One region of the Blautia sp. MSK.20.85 genome, then DNA from elsewhere that is predicted to be linked to it. Evidence: riboswitches for the same ligand, from Rfam matches in the RefSeq annotation. Region 1 holds a riboswitch; the other holds the start of a gene.

Region 1 (15,026 bases):
AGCTTGGTCTTGACCTTACAGAAAAAGATATCCACGATCTGGCATTTAAGTGCAGTTATGAAGATACCCGCACCATCGGCGTTTTCAAACAGTTAAATATGAAAGATATGGAAAAAATTTATCTGGCTGCACGATAAATGCGCCAAATATAATATTGCAGATGCTTTTTTGAAAATCAGATTTTTCAGAAAAACATCTGCTTTTTTTCATTTTTCCCTTGCATTCTCTACATAAATGTGTTAAAGTAATAAAGTACTCGAAAGAGACATGCCCAGATAGCTCAGTTGGTAGAGCAGAGGACTGAAAATCCTCGTGTCGCTGGTTCGATTCCGGCTCTGGGCATTATTTTTTTGCTCTGTTCACAGTTCCTGTTTCCTGTTGAACAGAGTTTTTCTTTTTATAAATAAAAAATACTGCATTCGACGTTTTCTGATAAAGCGGATATTTATATTCCGATTTATACGTAAAGTCTGATGCAGTATTTTTTGTTATACGTATTACATCACATATTGTAGTTGTAGATGATTTCCTGCATTTTTACTGAAGGAGATAAACTTCTGTATAAAATACGCCTTTCTCTTCTGCCTCTGAATGTGTGGCAACATAAACATCAATACAGTTGGTACGGATCGCGCCTCCGCAATCCTCCGCAACGTAAACCTGTCCATTGATCACTACCTTGGAACCATAAGGAATCTGGCTGGGATCTACTGCTATGGTATGATTGGTTGTTGCTGTTACGCCTGTAGATGTGATTCCGTTTGACCATGGGCCACAGCAGATACTGCATGGACAGTAATGGGTAATACGAAAAGTTCCCAGAGATTTCAATGTTGCATCAGAGGAAACAGATACCGGTGTTCCAATCTGCACTCCATTGGCAGATGTTCCGGAACCACCTGTAGATGTCACGCCATCTACGGCATCTGCAAAAATACCCTCTCCGGAGCTCTTGGTAAGGGAGCCGGCTTTTGTTTTCTTTTCCTGTTCTGCTTTGGCCACCTCAGTCTCCTGGTATCCTTCCAGACAACTGGTAGGAATATATCCCATCTGCTGTGCGCCACTGTCATCTGTGTAAACGATACGGCTCCAGATGTCATCTACTGTACCAGTCCTCTTCAGTTCATCATCCTGAAGAACTTCTCCTACTACTTCTCCGTCTTTTTTTCCCGGATAATCAAGAATATCGCTGTCTTTGGCTGCCGTGACTGTATCCGTAAATTTATTCACGGTTTCCGTATCACTGAGCACGCTATCCTGAACATAACCGATAATCTTGTCCTCTCCGTCTTTCTGAAATGTGACTTTACTCCATCCGTTGTCACATACGGCAACTCTCTCTAGTTTCGTTCCCAGAAGAACAGATCGAAGTTCTGTTCCGCTTTCTCCTGGATTGGACCGAATTGCAGTGTTCTTCGCAGTGACATAAAGAGTATCTGTCTTCGCCAGTGCATTTACTGTATTTCCTTCCCCATCATCAATCTGAAACTGTTGGGGTGATTTTTTCTCCTGTGTATATGTATTCAGTGTCGCTTCATATCCAAGTACCTCTGCAGATGCTGATACAGGGAACATCATGGAAGCACACAAAATAACTGCAAGAAGCCTTTTACGCATGAAATCTTGCCTCCTTTTTTCCGGCATTCTGCGGTTTGTCCCGACTATCATAGCATATCAGATCGTATTTTGCAATTTTGCAAGTCAGTCTTCAGAAAATTTTAACAAAAAGATCACATTTCTTAACTGGTCAAATCCCCATCTGACGGGTAAAATAAGCTTATGAATACAAAACGAAAGAATCATAAACTTACAAAAAAACAACGTCAGCGTCTCCGCATACGCCAGGTCCGCAGACAGAAAATCTTCCTGGGTTGCATCTTCCTGCTGATTCTCGGATGTATTTTTCTGCGCTTACCCAGATTTTCCGGAAAGCAGACAACTACGCACCAGATCAATGCATCCTGTGAAGCCTACCGGGATGAAGTTTCCACAGAAGCCGCCCAATATGGCATGTCTGACTATGTAGATCTGATCCTGGCAGTTATGATGCAGGAAAGCTCCGGTCAGGGAACCGATCCCATGCAGTCATCAGAAGGCGCTTATAACACGCAGTATCCTCAGCAGCCCAACGGAATCACAGATCCTTCCTACTCTATCTCCTGTGGAATTCAGGAGCTGAAATATGCCCTGGATAAATCCGGATGCACCGGACCTGCTGATCTGCCCCATATCCGCCTTGCCCTGCAGGCCTATAACTTTGGCACAGATTCCTATTTCTCTTATCTCGAAAAAAACGGAGAAACTTCCTGGACAACTGAAAGCGCCCAGGCATTCGCCCAGATGGCAAGTGGTGGCAGACAACGTGATGAAGATGATCCTCTTCACGATCCGGCAGGGCCATGGGATTACGGTGACCAGTATTATCCTGATCACGTACTTCGCTATTATCATACAAGCAGCGGATCTGAAACATCCTGATCTTGAAATGTCTTCTTTTTTTTAATTTTTCAAAAAAATCAAAAAAAAGATTTGACATACCATAAAAACTATGCTAATATATGTCTTGTCGATGAGGGAAACATCTCGTAAGATAAGACACATGCGATAGTGGCGTAGTTGGTAACGCGCGACCTTGCCAAGGTCGAGACCGCGGGTTCGAGCCCCGTCTATCGCTCTTCGGAACTCTGAATCATTCAGAGTTCTTTTTTTATGCCATAAAAAATACGATAGCTGAACCATGCAAAAAGATCCCGAATCGGAACTTCCTGAAAGGAATCCTGATCCGGGATCTTTTATATAAGGCAGACATTCTTATTCTGTCTTATTACATACTCATATATTTTAGTGATGGAAAAGTCTGATTCCTGTAAATGCCATTACCATTCCATACTTATTGCAGGTATCGATAACTGCATCATCGCGGACAGATCCGCCTGGCTCTGCAATATATTTCACGCCACTCTTATGTGCACGCTCAATATTATCACTGAACGGGAAGAATGCATCTGAACCAAGAGTCACATCTGTAAGGCCATCCAGCCATGCACGCTTCTCTTCTCTTGTAAACACTTCCGGTTTCTCGGTAAATGTTTTCTCCCATGCACCATCTGCAAGAACATCCATATACTCCTCCCCAATGTAAACATCGATGGCATTGTCTCTCTCTGCACGTGTGATGGTATCTTTAAACGGAAGATTCAGCACCTTCGGGCACTGACGGAGATACCAGTTATCTGCCTTCTGACCTGCAAGACGTGTGCAGTGAACTCGTGACTGCTGACCTGCACCAACGCCGATCGCCTGTCCATCTTTTACAAAGCATACGGAATTGGACTGTGTGTATTTCAGAACGATCAGAGAAACTTTCAGATCTCTTTTGGCTTCCTCTGTAAGCTCTTTATTTTCTGTTACAATATTGGAGATCAGTTCATCATTGATTGCAAGCTCCTGGCGTCCCTGCTCAAAAGTAACACCAAATACCTGCTTGTGCTCCAGTGGCTCCGGAACATAATTTTCATCGATCTGGATTACATTGTAGTTGCCTTTTTTCTTCTGTTTCAGGATTTCCAGTGCTTCCTCTGTATATCCCGGTGCGATCACACCATCCGAAACCTCTCTTTTGATCAACATTGCGGTATCCTTGTCGCAGACATCAGAAAGAGAAATGAAATCACCGAAAGATGACATACGGTCTGCACCTCTTGCTCTTGCATACGCACATGCAAGCGGGGAAAAATCCTTCCAGTCCATATCATCTACCCAGTAGATCTTGGCCAGTGTCTCATTCAGCGGAAGTCCGATGGAAGCGCCTGCCGGAGATACATGTTTAAAAGAAGTTGCTGCCGGAAGTCCGGTTGCTTTCTTAAGGTCACGTACCAGCTGCCAGCCGTTAAACGCATCCAGGAAGTTAATATAGCCCGGTCTTCCGGAAAGTACCTGGATCGGAAGGTCACTTCCGTCTGCCATATAAATCTTGGATGGTTTCTGATTCGGGTTGCATCCGTATTTTAACTGTAATTCTTTCATAGAAAAATCCTCCGTTCTCTGCGATATTGATTATTTATTCTTGTTTACAATTCTGGATTCATATTTACCTGTTTCAATGTCAATGAAACGGACAAACAGGGAAACTTTATTGTCCTGATTCAGGCTCTCCCAGAGAAGGTTTGTAAAATCATCAATATCATCCGGAATCTCTACCGGCTTCGGCTCTCCCTCAAAACTTGGAAGCGGGTTTCCGTCACATTTATAAGTATGAATGAAGCGTCCCTGTCCTGCTGCCGCATTCTCATAAGCGAATGTATAACGGAGGCAGGAATCTGGATTTCCATTGTTACTCTTTAAGATAGACATTGCATAGCTGAATTTTCCGTTCTCCACATGAAGAACACCGGAAATACGAGGTGTATAATTCGGTGCATCCGGCTCAAATTCTCTGCTTCGGAGAGACTGCTCAAAAGTAAGCTGTCTGTCCATGCCCTCATAGATGGTATCTGTCTGATCACCGTTTGTTACGATCGTCTTGTTTCCAAGGACACGTACCGGTGCATAAATAATCAGGCTCGGGTCTGTAAGTTTGGACGGGTCAAATGCCTGTGTGCGGATTCCCTCACCATCCTCAACAAAAATACGGTTTCTGCTGTTCTCACTTCTTCCCATGATAAAATATGCGGTAACAGCGTGCTTTCCGTCAGCGGAACGTCCGATCACAATTCCTCTTCCTGGGTAGGAATTCTCTTTCAGTTCTTTTTCAAGTGAAAATGTAGTCATTTTTCACAGTCCTCCTCGTCTAATGTAAGGCCCGGGGATCATTCCAGGTATTAACAGGTAACAAAAAACCGCCTGGACACCCCTTTATCAGGCTGCCCAGGCGGTCGGCTTCTCATTTCACTGCACTCCCTGTAGGTAATCCTACTTTCCGCCAGTCATGCAGCTTCTGTTGTTATACTACAATACTTCTTCTGAATTTTCAAGTCCCTATTTTCTGAAATATTCTTTACTCGTCTACGCTGTAGTTTGGAGCCTCTTTTGTGATATGGATGTCATGTGGATGTGACTCCTTGAGAGATGCAGCGGAGATCTTAATGAATCTGCCTGTTGTTTTCAGCTTCTCAATGTTCTCTGCTCCGCAGTAACCCATACCGGATCTTAAACCGCCAATTAACTGGAATACGGTATCCTCAACGTGTCCTTTGTATGCAACACGTCCTTCAACACCTTCCGGAACAAGCTTCTTGGCGTTCTCCTGGAAGTAACGATCCTTGCTGCCGTTCTCCATAGCTGCAATAGATCCCATTCCACGGTATACTTTATATTTTCTTCCCTGATAGAGCTCGAATGTTCCCGGGCTCTCATCGCATCCAGCAAACATGCTGCCCATCATGCAGACATTGGCGCCTGCCGCGATAGCCTTGGTGATGTCTCCGGAATACTTGATTCCACCATCTGCGATGATCGGGATTCCGTAGCTGTTGGCTACTTCATAGCAATCCATAACAGCAGTAACCTGCGGTACACCGATACCTGCAACAACACGTGTGGTACAGATAGATCCAGGTCCGATACCAACTTTAACTGCATCTACACCAGCTTCGATCAGTGCCTTGGTAGCTGCTCCTGTTGCAACGTTACCTGCGATAACCTGAAGTTCCGGATATGCAGCCTTGATCTCGCGGACTGCTTTTAAGATATTCTCAGAATGACCATGTGCGGAATCAATTACGATTACATCCACATTCGCTTTCACAAGTGCATCTACACGTGCAAGTACATTGGCTGTGATACCAACTGCCGCACCACAGAGAAGACGTCCCTGTGCATCCTTGGCTGCAAGCGGATATTTGATCTGTTTCTCGATATCCTTGATGGTAATGAGTCCTTTTAAATTAAAGTCGTCATCTACAATGGGTAATTTCTCCTTACGGGATTTCGCAAGGATCTTCTTGGCATCCTCAAGTGTGATTCCTTCCTTAGCTGTGATCAGTCCTTCAGAAGTCATGCACTCCTTGATCTTTCTGCTGAAATCTGTCTCAAATTTAAGATCACGGTTTGTGATAATACCTACAAGCTTTCTGCCTTCTGTGATCGGAACACCGGAAATACGGTATTTCGCCATCAGATCATTGGCATCTTTCAGTGTATGCTCCGGTGAAAGATAAAATGGATCTGTAATAACACCGTTCTCAGAACGTTTAACCTTATCAACCTCTTCTGCCTGTGCTTCGATGGACATATTCTTGTGGATGATACCGATACCACCCTGTCTGGCCATGGCAATTGCCATTCTGTGCTCTGTAACTGTGTCCATTCCCGCACTCATCATGGGGATATTCAGCTTTACTTTCTTGGTTAAATACGTTGAAACATCTACCTGATTCGGAATCACTTTAGAATAAGCCGGAACCAGAAGGACGTCATCAAACGTAATGCCTTCACCAATAATAGTACCCATTGCATTTCCTCCCTTGTGTAAGATATTTTAAATTTGTGAACTAGTGTAACAAAAAACAAGATTCATGTCAATCCAAAAAAACTTTACTTGGTGCAGAATTTTTCATGGTGTTTGCAAGTGCGTCATCCAGTTCCAGGATCACTTTGCAGGTTTCTCCACTGTCTCTTATGATCATTGCATAGCGTTTATGATCCTCAATTCCTGATGAAAAATCATACTCTTTCATCTTCTGATTGCCATTATAATAGTCCATTCTGTGGGACTTTAATGGTGCCACAAGGTCTGCCTCCGCAAGCTGGAGCGATTTCACTCTTTTCCTTTTTGATTTTGACATGATCATATCAATGTCCAGTTCTCCGTTAACAAACAGATACTCGTACTCCAGATCTGTCTTCGGTATTACAAAATAACATGCAATACCAAGTGCAATAGCCGGTACCAGCAAAAGTACATTCAGCACAAGGCCTCCCAGGACCATGATCACCGTCAGCGCTATCAGACCGTATTTCACAACCAGATCTTTCGCTGTCTGCTTCTTTTTTACCAGAAGCTCTGAATATAAGTCACTCATTTGTTTCTTCCTTTCGTAATTTACTGACTTTTTGATTATAACACAAAAAGAGAGCCGCGTCTATGGCGCAGGCCCTCTCATTTTGTGAATTAATTATTTCACCTGCTCAGCTGATAATTACATCATTCCCATTCCCGGGTTTGCAGCCGGAGCCGGAGTATCTTCTTTGATTGTGGAAACTACAGCCTCTGTTGTAAGGAGTGTAGATGCAACACTTGTAGCATTCTGAAGAGCACTTCTTGTAACCTTAGCCGGATCAAGGATTCCGTTCTCAACCATGTTTACGTATTTCTCATTGAGAGCATCGAAGCCTGTACCGATCTCAGACTCTCTTACTTTGTTGATAATAACAGCGCCTTCCAGTCCTGCGTTTGCAGCGATGTGGAACAGCGGAGCCTCAAGAGCTTTCAGGATCACATAAGCACCTGTCTTCTCATCTCCTTCAAGTGTTGTTGCAAGTTTTGCAACCTCTTTGGAAGCATGGATGTAAGCAGATCCGCCACCTGCGATGATACCTTCCTCAACAGCTGCTCTTGTTGCTGCAAGAGCATCCTCAAGACGAAGTTTTGCTTCTTTCATCTCTGTCTCAGTAGCAGCACCTACACGGATAACAGCTACGCCGCCAGCCAGTTTTGCAAGTCTCTCCTGAAGTTTCTCTTTATCGAACTCGGATTTTGTCTCCTCGATCTGAGCACGGATCTGTGCAACACGTTTTGCAATGGCATCTTTGTCACCGAGACCATCAACGATAACTGTGTTCTCTTTTGCAACTTTAACAGATTTTGCACGTCCAAGCTGCTCCATCTTAGCTTCTTTCAGGTCAAGACCAAGCTCATCGGAGATCACCTGTCCGCCTGTCAGGATCGCGATATCCTGAAGCATCTCTTTTCTTCTGTCACCATAGCCAGGAGCTTTTACAGCTACTACCTGGAAGGTTCCTCTCAGTTTGTTGACGATCAGAGTTGTAAGGGCCTCACCCTCAACATCCTCAGCGATGATGAGAAGTTTCGCACCGGCCTGAACAACCTGCTCAAGAAGTGGAAGGATCTCCTGGATATTGCTGATCTTCTTGTCTGTGATCAGGATGTACGGATCATCAAGAGTTGCCTCCATTTTCTCCATATCTGTGGACATGTATGCGGAAATATATCCACGGTCAAACTGCATACCTTCTACAAGGTCAAGCTCTGTATGCATGGTCTTGGACTCCTCAACAGTGATAACACCGTCTTTGGAAACTTTCTCCATAGCATCAGCAACAAGCTGTCCAACCTGCTCATCACTTGCAGAGATTGCTGCTACGTTAGCGATCTGCTCTTTGCCGTTGATTGCCTGGCTCATGTTCTTGATCGCTTCTACTGCAACATCTGTTGCTTTTTTCATACCTTTTCTGAGGATGATCGGGTTGGCACCTGCTGCCAGGTTCTTCATTCCCTCATGAACCATTGCCTGAGCAAGTACAGTCGCTGTTGTAGTACCATCACCTGCTACATCGTTTGTCTTGGATGCAACTTCCTTGATGATCTGAGCACCCATGTTCTCGAATCCGTCCTCAAGCTCGATCTCTTTTGCGATGGAAACACCATCGTTTGTGATAAGCGGAGCACCGAAAGATTTATCAAGTACTACGTTTCTTCCTTTCGGTCCAAGTGTTACTCTTACTGTATCTGCAAGTTTATTTACACCAGCTTCAAGTGCTGCTCTTGCTTCTGCGCCATATTTAATTTCTTTTGCCATGATAAAATGACCTCCTATTTATATTGATATACGATAAGATGTTTATATTATTTAATAACTGCCAGGATATCTTCCTGTTTTACAATGATGTAATCCGTACCATCCATCTTAACTTCTGTTCCTGCATATTTGGAGTAAATAACAGTGTTTCCGACTTCTACTTCCATCTTTACTTCTTTGCCATTTACAACTCCGCCAGGACCAACTGCGATAACTTCTGCCTGCTGTGGTTTCTCCTGTGCCTGTCCCGGAAGTACGATTCCGGATGCTGTTGTCTCTTCTGCCTCAACCTGTTTTAATACTACTCTGTCGCCTAAAGGTACTAACTTCATGATCTATGTTCCTCCTTATCAGTTCCATTTTCGTTTGCTAGCACTCACTTTCTACGAGTGCTAATCACTATGGCTATATTAGTGAATTTCACGTTTTTTCGCAACTCTTTTAAGATATACTATTTCTAGTTTATTCTCTTTATATCTCTTTTATACTCTTGTTTTCTCTTATTTTCTTAATTTCATTATTTATTTTGATTTTTTCTAAAAAGATACACTTTCCTTTTATGCGATCCTGCAAAAGAATTTCAGTAAAAAAGAGACTGCCCACAATAACGGGTAGTCTCTTTCGTCACGTTCTTTATCTTATATTATCAGTCGGCAGATAATGCAGATCGCATTATGCCTTTTTGTTTCTCTGTGCCTTGATCTCCTCAAGCTCGTCGAAGATTACTTCATTAAGAACCTTAATGTAAGTTCCCTTCATACCGGAAGAACGGGACTCGATCACACCTGCACTCTCAAATTTACGCAGTGCATTTACGATCACAGATCTGGTGATACCTACGCGGTCAGCAATCTTACTGGCAACAAGGATGCCTTCGTCTCCATCCAGTTCATCAAAGATATGGATGATCGCCTCAAGCTCTGAGAAGGACAGGGTACTGAACGCAGATTTCACGATCTGCTGCTTTCTGTCTTCCTCCGCATTCTCATCATGAACCGCACGCATCATTTCCAGACCTACAACAGTTGTACCGTACTCACTGACAATAATATCTTCAATATCATACGGATGATCGTTACGATACATAAATAATGTTCCCAGTCTCTCACCTGCAATATCGATAGGGTTTACGATTCCCTGATAATTCCCTGGTACATGCTCAAAGCCAAGTGTCTGGAGATTGACATTCTCCTTGGTAGAAAGAACGCCAAGAAATCTCTCGTTCAATAACGGATCAATATGTCCGCCGATCTTATCATCGATCAGCTCTGTGATCTCATCTACGCCCGGACAGATACTGACTCCCAGAACCTTACCTTTCTTACTGAGTACCAGGATGTTGGAACTTAAGGTTTCCATGAGCACCTGGCAAATGTCGTTAAACACTACCTTGCTTGAGCTGCTGTTATGCAGAAGCTTATTGATTTTTCTAGTTTTATCTAGCAACTGAACGCTCATTTTTTCCTCCTTTCACTTTCGTACCTTGAAAGAAATCGTTTTTCTAGTCTAATATTACACGTTATTCTGGAAATTTACAAGACATTTTTATATTTTTTTTATTTTTAACGGGATTTTCTGAAAATTGGTAGAAAAGCATTTATTCCATCAATCTTCATCTTTTGGTTTCTGTTCCACATATCCGCAGGTTTCCTGGCTGCAAACCAGCTTATTTCCCTTTTCGAGCATATAATTGCCACATTTCGGACATTTCTTTGCGGATGGTTTCTGCCAGGACATAAAATCACATTCCGGATTATTCTCACATCCGTAATATTTTCTGCCCTTTTTCGTTTTTTTCATGACAATTTCACCGCCACATTTCGGACATGCAACACCAATCTTTTCATAATATGGTTTCGTATTACGGCAGTCCGGGAATCCCGGGCATGCAAGAAATCTTCCGTGTGGACCATACTTAATTACCATGTTACGGCCACAGTTGTCGCAGACTACATCTGTAACCTCATCCTGGATATCAACTTTCTCCAGTTCTTTCTCCGCCTCATCCACATCATGTTTCAGATCCGGATAGAAATTACGTACAACAGTCTTCCACTGCACAGTGCCTGCCTCCACGCAGTCCAGAAGTCCCTCCATGGTAGCTGTAAAGTTTACATCCACAATACTCGGGAATGCCTGTTTCATAATATTGTTAACAACTTCACCAAGCTCTGTAACGTAAAGATTTTTCTGTTCCTTTGATACGTAGCGTCGGCTGATGATCGTTGTGATCGTCGGCGCATAGGTACTCGGGCGTCCAATTCCCAGTTCTTCCATGGTTTTTACAAGTGATGCCTCTGTATAATGTGCCGGTGGCTGTGTAAAATGCTGTTCCGGTTTCAGTTCTTTCAGTTTCAGCTCCATGCCTTTTTCCAGGCTCTGACTTAAAATATTGCCTTTTTTGTCATCGCCCTCTTCTGTATACACAGACATAAAACCATCAAACGCAACCTTGGATGCCGCAACCGTAAATACATACTCGCCGGCTCCGATCTTGACAGATGTAGTCTCATAACGTGCCGGTGCCATTCTGCTGGCCGCAAAGCGTCTCCAGATCAGCTGATACAGACGAAACTGATCTCTGGTGAGAGATTCTTTCACAAGAACCGGTGTCCTTGTAATGTCTGTAGGGCGGATTGCCTCATGGGCATCCTGGATCTTCTGTCCGTTTTTGACTGTCTTTTCTGTCTGAGAAACATAATTCTGTCCGTACTGTTCAGAAATGTAGGTTCTTGCTGCTGCATCTGCTTCCTCGGAAATTCGGGTGGAATCTGTACGCAGATAAGAGATCAGACCTACTGTGCCGCTTCCCTTGACATCAACACCCTCATATAACTGCTGTGCCAGACGCATGGTTTTCTGTGTGGAAAAATTCAGAGTCTTGGCCGCTTCCTGCTGCAGTGTACTGGTTGTAAACGGGAGCGGAGCATTTTTGATCCTCTCGCCTTTTTTTACTTCTGTGATCTCATATTTACAGTTTTCCAGATTTTTCAGGATTTCATCCATTTCCTGGCGGTTTTTGATCGGAAGTTTTTTATCAGTTCCATAGAACTTGGCCGTTAACGGCTTCTTTTCACCTTTTACCTGAAATTCACCTTCCAGGCTCCAGTACTCTTCCGGAATGAATGCGTTGATCTCATCTTCTCGGTCACAGATGATACGCAGTGCTACAGACTGCACACGGCCTGCACTTAATCCTCTTTTTACTTTGGCCCAGAGAAGTGGGCTGATGGTATAACCTACCATACGGTCCAGCATACGTCTGGCCTGCTGTGCATCCACAAGATTCATATCCAGCTCTCTGGCCTGTTTGATGGACGCCTTGACTGCTGTTTTTGTTACTTCATTAAATGTAATTCTGTGCATCTTTGAAGTATCTGTTTTCAGTGCCTGCATCAGATGCCAGGAGATTGCCTCTCCTTCACGGTCAGGGTCCGTTGCGAGATAGATCTTATCTGCTTTTTTTGCTTCTTTACGGAGTTTTGCAAGAAGCTCTCCCTTTCCTCTTATCGTAATGTACTTGGGTTCAAAATCATTGTCTACATCAATACCAAACTGGCTCTTTGGAAAATCCCTTACGTGGCCATTGGATGCCTCTACTGTATAATTTGCCCCCAGAAACTTTTTTACTGTTTTCATTTTAGCAGGTGACTCTACTATCACCAGATTTTTGGCCATTTTACCTCTCCTAATCTTATTCTGCCTTCTGTCCGGTGTAAAAAATCTCACTGCTACCGGCAAAAAGGCGGTTATTCAAGTCTGATATAATTCTGTCTTCCGGTTTCCTTCACCAATCCCATCAGCATGAGCTGTCCCAGGATACCGGCTGTTTTTCCCGGTGAAAAACCGGTTTTTCTGATAATCTGATCCAGATTTTTTGGTCGTAAATCGAGACAACTATACACCAAATCCAAATCCGTTGCAAGTCCTATCTTGGTTTTCCCCGACAAATTTGTCATTTTTTTCACAGACAGTCCCCACTCATCCAGAAGTATTTCCGGAGAGTAGGCGATTCCCGCTCCATCATAAATCAGCTTATGACATCCACGGCTCAACGCATCATTTACTGCTCCCGGAATGGCATAGACCATTTTCCCCTGTTCCAGAGCACAGGACGCAGTGATCAGTGATCCGCTCTTTTCTTTTGCTTCCACTACAAGCACCAGGTCTGCAAGTCCGCTGATGATCCGGTTCCTTGCCGGAAAATGATAAGCCCTGCCTCTGGTCCCAGGTTCATACTCACTGATGATCCCTCCGTTCTTCTGCGGAATCCTCCGATAAATCCCACGGCTGGATGAAGGATAGCAGATATCCACACCATTTCCAAGTACCGCAAATGTAGGCGTTCCTCCTTCCAGTGCACCTTTATGGCCCTCCGCATCGATTCCTGCTGCCATACCGCTGATCACCTGTACCCCGTGCTCGCTCAAAAATTTCCCGTACCGAAATGCCTGTATCCTTCCATAGGCACTGCATAATCTGGCCCCAACGATCGCTGCTGTCGGTTTATTATCTTCCGGAAATCTTCCAATATAATATAACTGTTTTGGCATACCGGAAAGTTCCCGAAGCCTTGCCGGATAAATGCTGCTGTTTTTTTCCACATAATGGATCTCTGTTTTCTGTATTTCTTCCATTATAAAGTACCTTCCTTTCTGCTGTTTTATGACCAGTATTTTTTATCATAAGCCCGATAGGCAAGAGCCTCCCCGATATGCTCCGGCAGGATCTTTTCTGCTTCTTCCATATCCGCAATAGTCCTGGCTACTTTTAAGATCTTATGATAAGCTCTTGTACTGAACCGAAACTGTTCATATGCCTGTTCCAGCAGTCTGTCCGCTTCTGCTGTCATAACACAGTATTTTTCCAGATTTCTTCCGTCAAGCTCTCCGTTAAAACAAAATTTCTCTTTTTGGTAACGTTTTCTCTGAATCTCCTGGACAGTTTTTACTCTTTCCCGTATTTTTGCGGAAGGCTCTCCTGGTGTCCGTTTCTTCATCTTCGAAAAACTCACCGACGGAACTTCTGTGCAGATATCTATGCGTTCCAGAAGTGGCTGGCTGATTTTCCCCAGATAATGCGTGATCTCTCCCGGAGTACAGCGGCATCGGTTCATATCCGGATAAAATCCGCAGGGGCAGGGATTCATTGCTGCTGCCAGCATAAAACTCGCAGGAAACGTATAGGTTCCTGCCGCTCTGGACAGATGGATTTCCTTATCTTCCAGGGGCTGACGCAGGATCTCCAGGCTCTTTCTTGAAAATTCCGGCATCTCATCCAGAAAGAGAACGCCTCTGTGTGCGAGGGTAATTTCTCCCGGTCCCGGAACCCTTCCGCCTCCTGCCAGTGCCTGTGGGGAACTGGTATGATGAGGGCTGCGAAAAGGCCTCTCCCTGATCAGAGGGTCACTTTCTGTAAGAAGTCCTGCCACACTGTACACTTTCGTGATCTCCAGGCTCTCTTCAAAAGTCAGTCTGGGCATGATCGTCGGCAGGCGTCTTGCCAGCATGGTTTTTCCGGAACCTGGAGGACCGATCAGCAAAATATTATGAAAACCGCTTACAGCGATCTCTGCTGCCCGCCTTGCTCCTTCCTGTCCGCATACATCCGCAAAATCAATCCTGTTTTCCGTTGGATCGTCTTGTATATCCATCTCTTTCTCTTCTGTGTATAGATATGCTTCCGGCTCTTTCAGACAGCGGATCATATCTCCCAGCGTTTTTACCCCAAACACCTGCATATCCCGTACCAGTTTTCCTTCCCGGATATTTTCTTCCGGAATAATGCAAAATCGTAACCCCAGTTCTCTTGCACGGATCACACGAGGCAGGATTCCGGAAACACCATGGATTTCTCCATTCAGGCTGATCTCTCCTACAACCAGAACTCTGCTCAGTAATTCCGGTTTCAGGATCCCGGCAGCCGCAAGCACTGCCGCAGCTACCGGAAGATCAAACCCGGCCCCTTCTTTCTTCATATCTGCCGGGGCAAAATTTACTGTTACCCGCTTTGGAGGCAGGCTGAGCCGGTTGTTTTTAAATGCAGTCCGAACTCTCTCCTGTGCCTCCCTTACCTGTGCAGACGGAAAACCAACCATGGTAAAAGAAGGCAAACCATCACTGACATCTGCCTCAACCTGGATTTCCCGCACTTCCATGCCAAAAATCGCCGCTGATAATACACTTGCGAACAAATTCGTCCTTTCTGCGAGAAAAATCCGAACCCGATCTTCAGATCTCTCGTCTTTTCAATTATTAATGGGAAAAT
Region 2 (15,026 bases), on a different contig from region 1:
GGATGAGATCACCGGCTGTACAGAGCATAAAGAGCTTGGAAGCAGCAGTGACGGGAAATACAAATATTATCTGAGCACCAACAAAGATGCAGATGAAAAGCTGACAAAGGAGCTGGAAAAGATCAAAACCGATATTACGGAAATGACACCGTATCAGAATATTTCCGTGTTTGACCAGCCACAGGATACCAGCAGCAACCCGGAGGATGTAAAATCTGTAGGAAAATTTGAAACAACAGGAATAGATGGAAAAACATATACAGAAAAAGTGTTCAGTGACTATGACCTGACGTTGGTAAATGTTTTTACAACCTGGTGCTCACCATGTGTAAAAGAGATTCCGGAACTTCAGGAGCTCTATAAAGAAATGAAAGAGAAAGGCGTCGGAGTAGCAGGTGTAGTGCTTGATACTACAGATGAAAAGGGAAATCAGGACGAGGAGGCAGTAAAAAAAGCAGGCATTCTTCAGGAAAAAACAAAAGCAGAATATCCGTTCCTGATGCCGGATACTACTATGATGAACGGTCGTCTGCAGGGGATTTCCGCATTTCCTGAAACATTTTTTGTTGACAAAGATGGAAACATTGTAGGCGATACCTATACAGGAAGCCATACACTGGACGAATGGAAGGAAATCGTGGAAAAAGAGCTTAAAAACGTTTCAAAGTAAAAGATGATTATTATGGAGAGTGGAAAAATGATTCGGAAAATAACAGAATCCAGGTGGATCGGACCTGCTCTGGCAGTTTTTGGAATTTTACTGATGATACTGGGAATCTGCAGAGGTGAGGTATCTGTAGTTTTTACAAAAGCGATCAACATCTGTATGGAGTGTATTGGCATTGGATAATAAGAAGATGAAAATAAATGAATGGCCGCGGCATGGGATCCAGGCATTGTGGGCGGCCCTTACAAACAGTCACATATCAGGGTTTATAACTGGCAAGATATACACCGGAAAACTGAAAAATGTCTGTGTTCCGGGGCTGAACTGTTATTCCTGCCCCGGAGCAAGAGGGGCCTGTCCCATTGGTTCCCTTCAGGCTGTGATCGGAAGCTGGAACTTCAAGATGGCATATTATGTAGCTGGATTTCTGATCTTTGTAGGAGCGCTGCTTGGAAGACTGGTGTGCGGATTTCTCTGCCCATTTGGACTGATCCAGGATCTGTTGAACAAGATTCCTTTTCCAAAGAAGATCCGGACATTTCGGGGAGACAAGCTTTTGAGAAAACTGAAATATGTGATCTTTCTTGTATTTGTGATCCTACTTCCCATGTTTGTAGTAGATATCATGGGCCAGGGAGCACCATATTTCTGCAAGCTGATCTGCCCGGCAGGAACGCTGGAGGGAGGTATCCCGCTGGTGCTGCTGAACAAATCCATGCGAAGTGCAGTAGGCTGGCTGTACATGTGGAAAAATACGATCCTGGTGATCACCATTATCTTATCAATTATGATATACCGGCCATTCTGTAAGTATATCTGCCCGCTGGGAGCTTTTTATTCGGTATTTAATAAAGTTTCCGTTTTTCGTTACAGAGTAGAGAAAGAAAAATGTGTTCACTGCGGAAAATGCAGAAATATCTGCCAGATGGAGGTTGATCCGACAGAGGATCCTAACAGTGCAGAGTGCATCCGATGTGGAAGGTGTAAAAAGATATGTCCGACACAGGCAATCCGGTGTGGTTTTGCAGGCAAAGATCAGACATGAATTACGTTAATTGACGAAAAATAGAATTTTCCTTATAACATTCAGTATCTGATGAATAGTACGGAAAACTGGAATGATTCAGAAAATTAGACTCAGCTCACTTTAAAAGTGAAAAAATAATTTGATAATTTCTTGACAAGTACTAATAAATATGTTAGTATTCAATCATCAAATTAATAAAGTCTTCGGTGACTGACGGAGTTGTGGGATAACCACGAGGGAGCCGGAGATTCGATGAGTCGACCGTCTGGGCAGTATTTGAAAAACTTCAGATACTGCTCTTTTTTATGGGATAAAAAGATCCGGACGGTTGCAGCGGAGAAAGGAGAACATTATGGGATTTAAAAGTGACATCGAGATTGCACAGGAGTGCACAATGGAGCCAATTACCAAGATTGCAGAGAAAGCAGGTATTGATGACAAATATCTGGAGCAGTATGGTAAATACAAAGCAAAGATCGACTATAATCTCCTGAAAGAAACAGACAAAAAAGACGGCAAACTGATTCTTGTGACAGCTATCAACCCGACACCGGCCGGGGAAGGAAAAACAACTACAACGGTAGGTCTTGCAGATGGAATGCAGAGACTTGAAAAAAATGTTATGGTAGCTCTTCGTGAGCCATCCCTTGGACCGGTATTCGGTGTCAAAGGTGGTGCGGCAGGCGGCGGCTATGCACAGGTAGTTCCGATGGAAGATATCAACCTTCATTTTACCGGTGATTTCCATGCAATCGGTGCGGCAAACAACCTTCTTGCAGCAATGATCGACAACCATATTTTCCAGGGTAATGAACTGAACATCGACCCGAGAAAGATCACCTGGAGACGATGCGTTGACATGAACGACCGTCAGCTTCGTAATGTAGTAGACGGACTTGGCGGAAGAACAAACGGTATGCCGCGTGAGGACGGTTACGACATCACCGTAGCATCGGAGATCATGGCAGTTCTCTGTCTGGCAAGTGATATCAAAGATCTGAAAGAGAGACTTTCCAGAATCATCATCGGATACACCTATGGCAAAGTTTCCGAGCAGAAACCGGTAACAGCAGGAGATCTTCATGCAGAGGGTGCTATGACAGCACTTCTGAAAGATGCCCTGAAACCAAACCTTGTTCAGACACTGGAGCATGTTCCAGCCATTGTTCATGGCGGACCATTCGCAAACATCGCTCACGGATGTAACTCCGTAACCGCTACAAAGATGGCTATGAAACTTGCAGATTATGCCATCACAGAGGCTGGTTTCGGTGCTGACCTTGGTGCTGAGAAGTTCCTGGATATCAAGTGCCGTATGGCAGGACTTACACCAAGTGCTGTTGTTATCGTAGCAACTGTACGTGCCCTGAAATACAACGGTGGCGTTGCAAAAGCAGATCTTAACAATGAGAACCTTGAGGCTCTTGAAAAAGGTATCCCGAACCTTCTGAAACATGTAAGCAATATCAAAAATGTATACAAACTCCCATGTGTGGTAGCTATCAACGCATTCCCGACCGACACCAAGGCAGAGCTTGATTTTGTAGAAGCAAAATGTAAAGAGCTTGGCGTAAACGTAGCACTTTCCGAGGTATGGGCAAAAGGCGGCGAAGGCGGAATCAAGCTTGCTGAGGAAGTGATCCGTCTTGTTGAAGAGCCGAATGATTTCACATATGCTTATGAACTGGAAGGCTCCATCGAGGACAAGCTGAACCAGATCGTACAGAAGGTTTACGGTGGAAAGAAAGTGGTTCTTACAGCAAATGCCCAGAAGCAGGCGAAACAGCTGGAGGCACTTGGATTTGGCAACTGCCCGATCTGTGTAGCTAAGACCCAGTACAGCTTAACAGACGACCAGACAAAGCTTGGTGCTCCGACAGATTTCGAGGTAACAGTAAGAAATCTTAAGATTTCCGCAGGTGCAGGATTTATTGTTGCACTGACAGGTGAGATCATGACCATGCCAGGTCTTCCAAAAGTGCCGGCTGCAACCAAGATTGACGTAGATGAGAGCGGTAAGATCACAGGACTTTTCTAAGCAGAACCGGAAACATATAATTATAAAGTATTTTTGAGGGGAATTCAGATAGAGACCTCCTCCGGCAATAAAAACCGGAGGAGGTTTTTTATGTAAAAATAAGAAAAAGACCTATAATCGAACAAATTTTCTGGTATAATAAGAAAAGAAAACACTCCGGAGGTGTATCCATGGATAAAAAAGAAGATCATATCTATATAGCCATCGATCTGAAATCATTCTACGCTTCCGTGGAATGTCAGGAGCGGAACTTAAATCCACTTACCACCAATCTTGTTGTGGCAGACAGGGAACGAACCGAAAAAACCATCTGCCTGGCAGTTTCCCCTTCTTTGAAGGCCTATGGAATACCAGGAAGAGCGAGACTTTTTGAAGTGGTCCAGCGTGTAAAAGAAGTCAATCAGGCACGTGTCACAAAAGCACCAAGAAGATGTTTTACCGGAGAATCCTGGTCTTCGGATGAACTGAAAGCGCATCCGGAACTGGCCGTTTCCTATGTGACAGCACCACCGAGAATGGCGTTGTACATGGACTACAGCACCCGGATCTATAACGTTTACCTCCGTTATCTGGCACCGGAGGACATGCATGTCTATTCTATAGATGAGGTGTTTATGGACGTCACCCATTATCTTGGAATGTATCAGATGACAGCCAGAGAGCTTGCTGCAAAAATGATCTCCGATGTAATGAAAGAGACCGGGATCACGGCAACTGCCGGAATCGGAACCAATCTTTATCTGTGTAAGATTGCCATGGACATCGGGGCCAAACATGTAACACCAGACGAAAATGGTGTGCGTATCGCAGAACTGACGGAGCAGTCCTACCGGGAACTTTTATGGGATCACAGGCCGCTGACAGATTTCTGGCGGGTAGGCACAGGAATCAGGAAGAAGCTGGAAGAAGTAGGACTTTACACGATGGGAGACATTGCCAGATGCTCTTTGGGCGGTGTGCGTGATTACTATAATGAAGATCTTCTTTATAAAATATTCGGCATCAACGCGGAACTTCTGATTGATCATGCATGGGGATACGAACCGGTGACCATGGATCTGATCAAAGCCTACAAACCGGAAACAAACAGCATCGGTTCCGGTCAGGTACTGCACTGTCCCAGTGATTTTGAACAGGCGAAACTGATCGTACGTGAAATGACAGACATGCTGGTTCTTCAGCTTGTGGAAAAAAGGCTGGTAACCAGTCAGATAGTCCTTACCATAGGCTACGATATTGACAATCTGAAATCTTCCTCCGGCAGGAAAAAATATCAGGGCGAAATAAAAACAGACCGTTATGGAAGAAAAATTCCCAAACATGGTCACGGAACTGTAAATTTGGACAATCCAACCTCATCCACATCAACGATCATGAAGGCAGTCCTTGACCTGTATGAGCGTATCACGGATAAAACACTTCTGATCCGGCGTGTCTATATCACAGCCAATCAGCTCACAGATGAAAAACTGGCAGCGGCAGAGCCCGTATATCAGCAGATGAATCTGTTCACGGATTACCTTAAATCAGAAGTGTCAGAGGCAGAACAGAAAGCAGAAAAAGAAAAACAGGAAAAAGAGCGAAAGCTCCAAGAAGCTATGCTTTCCGTAAAAAAGAAATTCGGAAAAAATGCCATACTGAAAGGCAGCAGCTTACAGGAAGGTTCCACAACCATAGAGCGGAACAACCAGATCGGAGGTCACAGAGCATAAATGGAAAAGAAACCAAAAGGCAAATACCAGGACATCATAAACCTGCCTCACCATGTTTCAAAAACACACCCACAGATGCCCCTCTATGACCGAGCTGCACAGTTTTCCCCCTTTGCAGCCCTTACCGGCTATGAAGACGCAATCCGGGAAACAGCCAGACTCACCGATAACTGGGTACAGCTTTCCGAAGACAAAAAGCAGGAACTGGATGAAAAACTCCGGCAGCTGATAGCCGACAGGGAGAGAACAGAGTCCGTCACCATCATCTATTTCCAGCCGGATGACCGGAAAGAGGGAGGCTCCTATGTAACCGTCACCGGGCAGATAAAAAAGATTGACGACTGCAGCCAGAAAATCTTTCTGACAGATGGAACGAAGATTGACCTGGGAAGAATTGTGGATATAAAATAAAAAATGCTTCGGAGGAACAACAATGGGAAAAATACTGGATGAGGATCTGATCTACGAAATACTATCCGTGGTGGAAGAAATACCGGCAGGAAAAGTGGCTTCCTACGGGCAGATTGCACGTCTCATCGGCTGGGATAAAAATTCGAGGCTTGTAGGAAAAGTTTTAAGCATGGCAGAATTTTATGGGAAATATCCCTGCCACAGAGTTGTGAATCATGCAGGCCGTACTGCACCAGGATGGAGAGAACAGAGGGAACTTCTGGAAGACGAAGGTGTGGAATTTAAAGCAAATGGATGCGTGGATATGAAAAGGCACCAGTGGGAGGAATAGAACTTTATGAATTGTAAAGATATGATGCAGATTCCGGAGCTTACAGAGGTTCTGAAGCTGAAAGCCGGAAAAAACGGTTTGGAGCAATCTGTTCGATGGATTTATTTTGCAGACTGTCTGCAATGTGTAAAAAGTGAATATAAGATCGAAAACTATATCCACGGAGACGAATTTGTAGTTCTGACCAATCCCAGTGTTACGGATGACAGTCGGAAGCTGATGGAGATGATCCGGCAGATGTATGGGCATGGAATTACGGCTCTTGGAATCAATGAAGGCCAGATATCAGAGGAACTGATGCAATACTGTGAAGAGAAAGCGTTGCCTCTTTTTGAGCTTCCGGAGAAATATCCTCTGATCGATCTGTCTCAGATCATCTGCCGCAGGCTTGTTCTGGAAGAAAATGACCGAAATGCCGCAGAGCAGCTGTTTTCCTCTATTCTGGATGCAGAACATTTAAGCCGGGAGCGTGTGATGGCACAGGCCAGATATCTGAATATTGATCTGGAGGGGAGTTTTTTTGTAGCGGAATTTGCGTTTGCGTCCGGAAATATAGAAAGCGGATGGGAGAACGAGGATTCCCTGACAACCGGACGGAATGTGAAGCGTGTGATCTGTACTGAGTTTTCCAGTTACATAAAACAGGATATCCTTATCCTTCCACAGGCAGGCTCCATCCTTGCACTGCTTCCGGACAGAGAAGCGGAGGATAGCAATATAAAAGAAATTTTCGCCAGGATCGTGGACCGAACACAGCGGGAATATGGAATAGAGCTTCGGATCGGAGCCGGAAACAGTAGGGCGTATCTGGATGAGGTAAAAGACAGCCGGAACGAAGCTTCCTCAGCACTTCGGGCAGCAGAAGTTTCCGGATTGAAGGGGCAGATATTTTTTTACAGGGATCAGGGAATCTATACATTACTTTCCCATGTGGACGATTCCAGAATCCTGGATACTTATATGGAAGAAAAAATCGGAAAGCTGCTGCAGGCAGATGAACTGAACGATGGAAACTTAAGTGAAACTCTGGAAAATTATCTGAACTGCAGCTGCAATGCCAAAAAGACGGCAGAAGAGATGTTTCTTCACAGGAATACCTTAAATTACAGGTTGAAAAAGATCCGGGAGATCCTGGGATGCGATCTTGAAAACCTGGATACCTGCCTGGAGCTGAAGATGGCGTTTCTGATCAGGCGATATCGGTATCGCAGATAATAGAAATTGTGCACTGTGCACAAAAAACATACAACACCAGGCCTATTGATTTCGTACCGGAAAATGCTATAATCTACCTAAATCAAAAAACAAAATAACACAGCAGATAAACGACAAAGGCGTCGGATGATAACACATCCGGCGCCTGTTTTTTTGCTTCCGGAGAGAACTCCGAGAGGAGTCCGGCAGGCAGAAAAACCGTGACCAGATAAAGGAGGAGAATATTATGACAACAGCAGAATTAGCAACCGCATTACCGGAGATTGTAACAGAGCAGGTTCCAGGACCGAAATCAAAAGAACTTCTTGACAGAAGAGACGCAGCGATCCCGAAAGCACTTTGCGGAAAAACATATCCGATCTGTATCAAACAGGGATCAGGAGCCATGTTTGAAGATATGGACGGAAATAAATTCCTTGACTGGGTTGGCGGTGTCGGCGTCCTGAATATCGGATATTCCCATCCGGAAGTTATTGAGGCAGTAAAGAAACAGACTGAAAAATATTTCCACACAATTTTCAATGTATATGTGCATGACGGCTATGTAACACTGGCTGAGAGATTAAATGAGATCATGCCATGCAAAGGAGATGTGAAAAAAACATACTTTGCAAACTCCGGTGCAGAGTGTGATGAAAATGCCATCAAGATTGCAAAAGCCTTCACAAAAAGAAGCGGCGTGATCTGTTTCACAGGTGCTTTCCATGGAAGAACAAACCTGACCATGGCACTGACAGCCAAGAAAGTATATGCAGTGGGTATGGGACCGTTCCCGGCAGGAATCTTCCGTGCACCATATCCATATGTATACCGTGCACCAAAAGGATACACAGAGGCTGAAGCAATTCAGTATTATATTGATGAGCTTCAGAGAATCTTTGACGAAGGAGCACCTGCAAGTGAGATCGCCTGCATGATCGTTGAGCCGTTCCAGGGCGAGGGTGGATTCATCCCGGCACCGATCGAGTGGGTAAAAGCAGTCCGCAAGATCTGCGATGACAACGGAATTCTGATGATTGCAGATGAGGTTCAGTGTGGCAACTGCAGAACAGGAAGATATTATGCATCTGAGTACTGGGCAGAAGCAGGCGCAGCACCGGATATCATCACAACCGCAAAATCTCTTGGTGCAGGTCTTCCGATTTCCGCTATCACAGCAAGAGCAGAAGTTATGGATGCAGCACCGGCAGGAACCATCGGTGGAACCTTCTGTGGAAACCCGGTTTCCTGTGCAGCAGCACTGGCTGTTATGGATATCATGAAACGTGACGATTACGCAGGAAAAGCAAGACACATTGGCGAGGTTGTCATGAAACGCTACAAAGAGCTGCAGGAGAAATATCCGGTGATCGGTGATGTACGTGGACTTGGCGCTATGATCGGTATTGAGCTTGTAAAAGATAAAGAAACAAAAGAACCGGCAACAGAGCTTACAGCCAAGCTGATCCAGAATGCGATCCAGAAGGGACTCCTTCTTGAGAACTGTGGAACAGCAGGCAATGTAGTTCGTTTCCTTGCACCGCTCACTATGACCGATGAGCAGATGGAGAAAGGCCTGGAGATCTTTGAGGCATCTCTGAAAGAGGCAATGGAAGCTTAAAGAAAAAGAATACAAAAATTACAGATCCGCTGTTCTGCCTGCAAGGATGCAGGAAAAAGGACAGCGGATTTTTGCTTGTTAGAGTGGGAAAAGAGGAGGTTTTATATGGAACAGAAATCGAAGTTTGATAAAGTAATGGGAGCCTGGGACATCCTGGTCATTGCTTTTGGAGCCATGATCGGATGGGGCTGGGTCATCAACTCCGGAGACTGGATCACAACCGCCGGTTTTGCCGGATCTATGATTGCCATGCTGATCGGTGGTCTGATGGTATTTTTTGTAGGACTTACCTATGCGGAACTGACTTCTGCAATGCCGCAGTGCGGTGGTGAGCATGTATTCAGTTACCGTGCCATGGGTCCTACCGGATCTTTTGTATGTACCTGGATGATCATTCTCGGATATGTGGCAACCTCTGCGTTTGAGGCCACTGCACTTCCGACTGTTATTACCTATCTGTTTCCGGATTTCAATCAGGTGTACCTGTATTCCATTGCAGGAAAAGATATTTATCTGACAACGATCATCCTTGGCGTTGGTGTTGCAATCCTGATCACGATCATCAATATCAAGGGTGCAAAAACAGCGGCCATTCTTCAGACCGTTCTGACAGCGATCATTGCCATCGCCGGAATCCTTCTGGTAGTTGGTTCCGCAGTAAACGGTGATGCATCCAATATTACAGGACAGATGTGGGAAAGTGGCGCCGGAAATACACTGGGAAGTGTATTCAAAGTTGCCTGCATGACACCATTCCTTTTTATTGGTTTTGATGTTATCCCTCAGGCAGCTGAGGAAATCAGTGTTCCTTATAAAAAGATCGGAAAGATCATGCTGTTGTCTATTTTCCTTGCAGTAGCCTGGTATCTGCTGATCATCTTTGCAGTCTGCTACATCATGCCGCAGAGTGCCATTGCACAGGAAATGAATTCCCAGAACGGACTGGTCTCTGCAAAAGCCATTGAGATCGCGTTCCGGTCACCGCTGATGGGTAAGGTTCTGATCATCGGAGGTTTATGTGGAATCATCACATCCTGGAACTCTTTCCTGATGGGTGGAAGCCGTGCCCTGTATTCCATGGGTGAATCCCTGATGATCCCGAAGATGTTCGGAAAGCTTGGAAAAAACAAAACGCCGGAAGCAGCCATTATCCTCTGCGGAATTGCCTGTGTGGCAGCGCCGTTTTTTGGAAGAGGCGTTCTGGTATGGCTGGTTGATGCTGCATCTTTTGGCTGTGTTATTGCCTATATGTTCGTATCTATTTCCTTCTGTATTCTCCGAAAAAAGAAACCGGAGATGGAAAGGCCTTATAAGGTAAAAGCTGGCGGCTTTGTTGGAGCCATGGCAGTGATCATGGCCGGATTTATGACACTTCTGTATATTATTCCCGCATCTTTTTCCGCGGCACTTGTATGGCAGGAGTGGGTCGTAGTAGGAATCTGGCTTGCACTTGGAGTATTCTTTTACTTCTATTCCAAGAGAAAATACGGCGAGGAATTTGGCCGTGATATCTTTATTGTAGACGAAACAAAAGCAGTACCGGAAGAAACGGTTGCACTTCCGGATGCAAAATATCCGGACAGACACTTTGTTATTACCGTTGGCTGTGAATACGGAAGCGGCGGACCGGAGATCGCACGTATGGTTGCGGAATATTTCGGAATTGAGTACTATGACCGTGACCTGGTGGACAAAGTCGTACAGGAAATCGGTGTTGACAAAGGACTGGTAGAGGAAGCCGATACTAGGATCGGCGTCCGCTATGCTTTTGATACTTCTTATGGTGTCCGCTATGCAAACCTTTCCAATCGTGTTATTGACGCCCAGTTCCAGGCAATCCACGAATTTGCAAAAAATTCCTGCGTCATCGTAGGCCGAAGCAGTGATTATATCTTAAAAGACAGTTCCGATGTAATGAACGTGTTTATCTATGCACCAAAAGAAGATGAGATTGCTTCCGTTATGAAGAGATCAGGATTAAACCAGCACAAAGCAGAGGAAGAATGGGAAAATGTGGAAAAATCTCAGCATGCAAGACACGAGTACATCACCGGCAAAAAACGTGGCGACCGTCATACCCGTGACATTCTCTTAAACAGCAGCCTCCTGGGCTGGGAAGCAACGGCACAGTTTATTGAAGAACTGGTGGAACGGAAATTTAATCTGACAGAAAATCTGGAAAAAGAAGCTTAAAATGTGAAAAATTATATCGAAAAAATACTCCATATATGAAAATATGGGGTATTTTTTTTGATAAAGATTCTATATTTGTTTTATGAAACAATAAAAATAAGAGTATGCAGCGAGTATATAATCCGGAAGGATTTGGAACACTGAAGGGACTCAAAATACAGAGGAGAATTTATGCTTGAAAAAAATATGAAACAGGTCAATCAGCTTATGACCAGGATCTACCGGTTATGTACAGTAGCGATTCTGGCACTGGTTGTGTGTTCCTGGACAGGGATTTTTGAATTTGGACAGGAATATACGATGATTATACTGATCGCTGAATTGATCATTGCTGTCACACCGGGAATTCTGATACGTTTTTTGCCGGATCGGCTGCTGAGAGACTATATGCTTTTTATGGCGGCGGTGCTTATCGGAATACTGGGAACGAATAATCATATAGGTGTATACATTACCTATGTGCTTGTTCCGATACTTGGGTGCCTGTATTTTGAACCGGAATTGGTGATAAAAACCGGAATTTTTTCGTATCTTGTGATGGTGGCTGCCGTATATATCAATTCTGCGGGAACTTATGACGTCCTGTATCTTGGAAGATCCCGCAATCAGATGTTTGTAGCTTATACTCTGGGTTTTACCATAGAATATGTGATCGTTATGGCTGTGCTGTATGATCTTGTAAAAAGGGCAAAGAAGATGATGGAGGAGCGGTACAGCGCAGAGGAAGAGAACCGGATGAAAACGGATATGTGGAAGATGATTACCGGATCGAGTATCTGAGAGAACATATCAAAGCTATGAAAGCAGCGGTGGAAGAAGATGGTGTAGACCTGCTGGGATACACTTCCTAGGGCTGCATTGACCTGGTAAGCGCATCTACTGGTGAAATGAAAAAACGCTATGGATTTATTTATGTAGATAAAGATGATGAGGGAAACGGTACCTTAAAACGGACACCGAAGAAATCCTTCTACTGGTATAAGAAAGTAATTGAATCAAAAGGGGAAATTCTGTAAAGATTCCATAAAAAGTACCGGACAGAGATATTTTGATCTGCCCGGTACTTTTTATAGTTAGGTAATTGCGAAACATTACGCGTGAAAGTTTAAGAGAAGGGTACGACGGGTATCATACAGCAGCTTTGCTGGAGCTAAAGTCAAAAGGCTTGACAAAATCAGAAATTCTTATATAATTATCAACGGTAATTAACGAGGATAATTATATGAGGAGTTTTTTTATGACAAATGAAAAGATCAAGCGGATGTTTGATGCGTTTTATCAGGCAAAGCGGATCCGGGATATGCTTCCGCCACTGCCCCAGGGGGTGATGCCATCCTACATACAGTATCTGGATGTGATCCATTCTCTGCAGAGAGAAAAAAAGGATATCCGGCTCTCTGATATCAGTGATGCCATGAACCTTCCGCGTCCGGGTGTTACCAGAACAGTGAAAGAAATGGAGGCAAAGGGATATCTTCAGAAGCTCATGTCTCCGGATGACGGGCGCGTTACTTACATTTCCATAACAGAAAAAGGAGAGAGGCTTTCCAGGAAGTATGATCAGGATTATTTCAGCAGTCTGGCGCCCTATCTTTCAGAGATTTCCGAAGAAGAAGCAGACAATATGATCCGGACCATCGGGAAATTTTATCAGATCATGTGTGACAGGAGGGAACATTATGACAAATGATAAGGCAGATTTTACCCAGGGAAATATCCTGAAGAAGCTGGTTGCATTTATGATGCCGGTACTCGGTGCGCTGATCCTGCAGGCTGCCTATGGTGCGGTCGATCTTCTTGTAGTTGGAAGATTCGGTTCCACATCCGGACTGTCAGCGGTTTCCACCGGAAGTCAGGTACTGAATCTGGTTACCTTTGTAGTGATCCAGTTTGCTATGGGTATCACAGTTCTGATCGCACGTTATCTTGGAGAAAAAAGACCGGAGCAGATCGGCTCCGTTATCGGTGGGGCTGCGATCGTCTTTACCATGATCTCTATCGTGCTGTTTATTGTTATGGTAGGCTTTGCACATCCGATCTCCATGCTGATGCAGGCACCGGAAGAAGCGGTAGCGCTGACTGCATCTTATGTACGGATCTGTGGCAGCGGAATTTTCTTTATTGTCGCGTATAACCTACTGTCTGCTATTTTCCGTGGCCTTGGTGACAGTAAATCTCCGCTGCTGTTTGTGCTGGTGGCATGTATTGTAAATGTGATCGGAGACCTGGTACTGGTAGCCGGCTTACATATGGATGCAGCAGGAGCAGCTATTGCTACGGTTTCTGCTCAGGCCTTAAGTGTTGTATTTGCAGTAGTTCTGCTGATAAAGAAGAAGCTTCCGTTTACCATTACAAAAAAAGATTTCCGGCTGAATCCTCAGTGCAGACGTTTTCTTAAGATCGGACTGCCGCTGGCACTTCAGGAATTCCTGACACAGATTTCATTTCTGGCCTTGTGCGCATTTGTCAATCGCCTGGGTCTGGAAGCATCCTCCGGTTACGGAGTTGCATGTAAGATCGTAAACTTTGCCATGCTGGTTCCAAGCTCCCTGATGCAGTCCATGGCCTCCTTTGTTTCACAGAACGTAGGAGCAGGAAAGCCGAAACGTGCGAGAAAATCCATGCTTACGGGAATTGGAGTTGGCCTGTCTGTGGGATGCCTGGTATTTATCCTGATCCTGCTGAAGGGTGATGTATTGGCAGGATTCTTTTCAACAGATGCCGGCGTTATCCAAAAGGGTTTTGATTATCTGAAGGGCTTTGCACCGGAGACACTGGTAACGGCTGTTCTGTTCAGTATGATAGGCTATTTCAACGGAAACAACCAGACCATATGGGTTATGGTCCAGGGCCTGATCCAGACGCTTCTGGTACGACTTCCAATGGCGTACTTTATGAGTATCCAGCCGGATGCCAGCCTGACCAAGATCGGTCTTGCAGCACCGGTATCTACCACAGTGGGAATTATTCTGAACATCGGATTCTTTTTGTACTTCACCCGTGTGAAAAAAGAAATTGTTTCGGAAGAATGACCGGATAAAGGGATGTAAATGAGAGGGGTGATATGATATAATCAGAATCACCCCGGCAGAGGTGATGGTACTGACCCCTGAAATAGCTGCCGGAATCTTGACAGCTGTAAAGGAGGAGTACAGGATGATTTGCGGGATGACGTATTTTCAGATATGTCTGTATTTTTTGTTTTATTCTTTTGGAGGATGGGTCGTTGAAGTTATCTTCCATGCAGTAACCTTAGGAAAGGTTATAAACCGGGGATTTCTCAACGGTCCGGTATGCCCGGTGTACGGATTTGGGGTACTTTCCGTGTTTGCGTTGCTTAATACGCTTCAGAGCGGTGGACATCAGATGAGTGAGGGAATGATCTTTTTGTTTGGGATCGTTCTTGCAACTGTGGTAGAGCTGGTTGCCGGCTGGCTTCTGGATGTATGCTTCCATGCAAGATGGTGGGATTATTCTAATAAGCCGCTGAATTTTCACGGCTATATCTGTCTTGAGTTTTCCCTGATATGGGGACTTGCCATTGTGATGGTTGTAAAGGTTTTTCAGAAGTATGTGGAGCGTCAGGCTTCTCATACACCTTCCACACTGGAATGGGTTGTTATGGCAATTCTGTATGCGGTGTATCTGGCTGATCTTATTGTAACAGTGGCGGTGATCCGCGGACTGAATAAGAAGCTTACCCGACTGGATAAGGTACGTGCGGATTTGCGGATCGTGAGTGATAAGCTCAGTGATACTCTGGCAACAACTACCATTGATACAGCACAGAAGGTGGGAGAGGGAAAGGTTCAGGTTGCTCTTGCTAAGGCAG

What was found. A riboswitch is a leader RNA that binds a small molecule or an ion and turns the genes downstream of it on or off. The one in region 1 is predicted to bind ZMP and ZTP.
Region 2: another riboswitch for ZMP and ZTP. It lies ahead of G5B12_RS13920 (formate--tetrahydrofolate ligase); the one in region 1 lies ahead of G5B12_RS02080 (IMP cyclohydrolase).

The regions. Positions count from the first base shown of each region.
Region 1 covers NZ_JAAIUN010000002.1:176,847-191,872, forward strand. The annotation lists gene G5B12_RS02050 (iron-containing alcohol dehydrogenase) at 1-137, shown strand, start outside; tRNA gene G5B12_RS02055 (tRNA-Phe) at 270-342, shown strand; gene G5B12_RS02060 (3D domain-containing protein) at 538-1,617, opposite strand; gene G5B12_RS02065 (lysozyme family protein) at 1,780-2,478, shown strand; tRNA gene G5B12_RS02070 (tRNA-Gly) at 2,602-2,674, shown strand; gene G5B12_RS02075 (phosphoribosylaminoimidazolecarboxamide formyltransferase) at 2,842-4,026, opposite strand; gene G5B12_RS02080 (IMP cyclohydrolase) at 4,057-4,770, opposite strand; ZMP/ZTP riboswitch at 4,858-4,939, opposite strand; gene guaB (IMP dehydrogenase) at 4,997-6,451, opposite strand; gene G5B12_RS02090 (DUF6106 family protein) at 6,519-7,022, opposite strand; gene groL (chaperonin GroEL) at 7,140-8,759, opposite strand; gene groES (co-chaperone GroES) at 8,807-9,091, opposite strand; gene codY (GTP-sensing pleiotropic transcriptional regulator CodY) at 9,432-10,217, opposite strand; gene topA (type I DNA topoisomerase) at 10,365-12,437, opposite strand; gene dprA (DNA-processing protein DprA) at 12,509-13,396, opposite strand; gene G5B12_RS02120 (YifB family Mg chelatase-like AAA ATPase) at 13,423-14,952, opposite strand.
Region 2 covers NZ_JAAIUN010000031.1:23,229-38,254, reverse strand. The annotation lists gene G5B12_RS13935 (TlpA family protein disulfide reductase) at 1-670, shown strand, start outside; gene G5B12_RS13930 (CD1871A family CXXC motif-containing protein) at 698-850, shown strand; gene G5B12_RS13925 (4Fe-4S binding protein) at 858-1,712, shown strand; ZMP/ZTP riboswitch at 1,891-1,972, shown strand; gene G5B12_RS13920 (formate--tetrahydrofolate ligase) at 2,047-3,732, shown strand; gene G5B12_RS13915 (Y-family DNA polymerase) at 3,903-5,444, shown strand; gene G5B12_RS13910 (hypothetical protein) at 5,445-5,855, shown strand; gene G5B12_RS13905 (MGMT family protein) at 5,878-6,186, shown strand; gene G5B12_RS13900 (PucR family transcriptional regulator) at 6,193-7,401, shown strand; gene G5B12_RS13895 (aspartate aminotransferase family protein) at 7,628-9,001, shown strand; gene G5B12_RS13890 (amino acid permease) at 9,107-11,194, shown strand; gene G5B12_RS13880 (hypothetical protein) at 11,366-11,974, shown strand; partial or broken gene G5B12_RS13875 (family 1 glycosylhydrolase) at 11,926-12,210, shown strand; gene G5B12_RS13870 (MarR family winged helix-turn-helix transcriptional regulator) at 12,432-12,884, shown strand; gene G5B12_RS13865 (MATE family efflux transporter) at 12,874-14,226, shown strand; gene G5B12_RS13860 (putative ABC transporter permease) at 14,351-15,026, shown strand, end outside.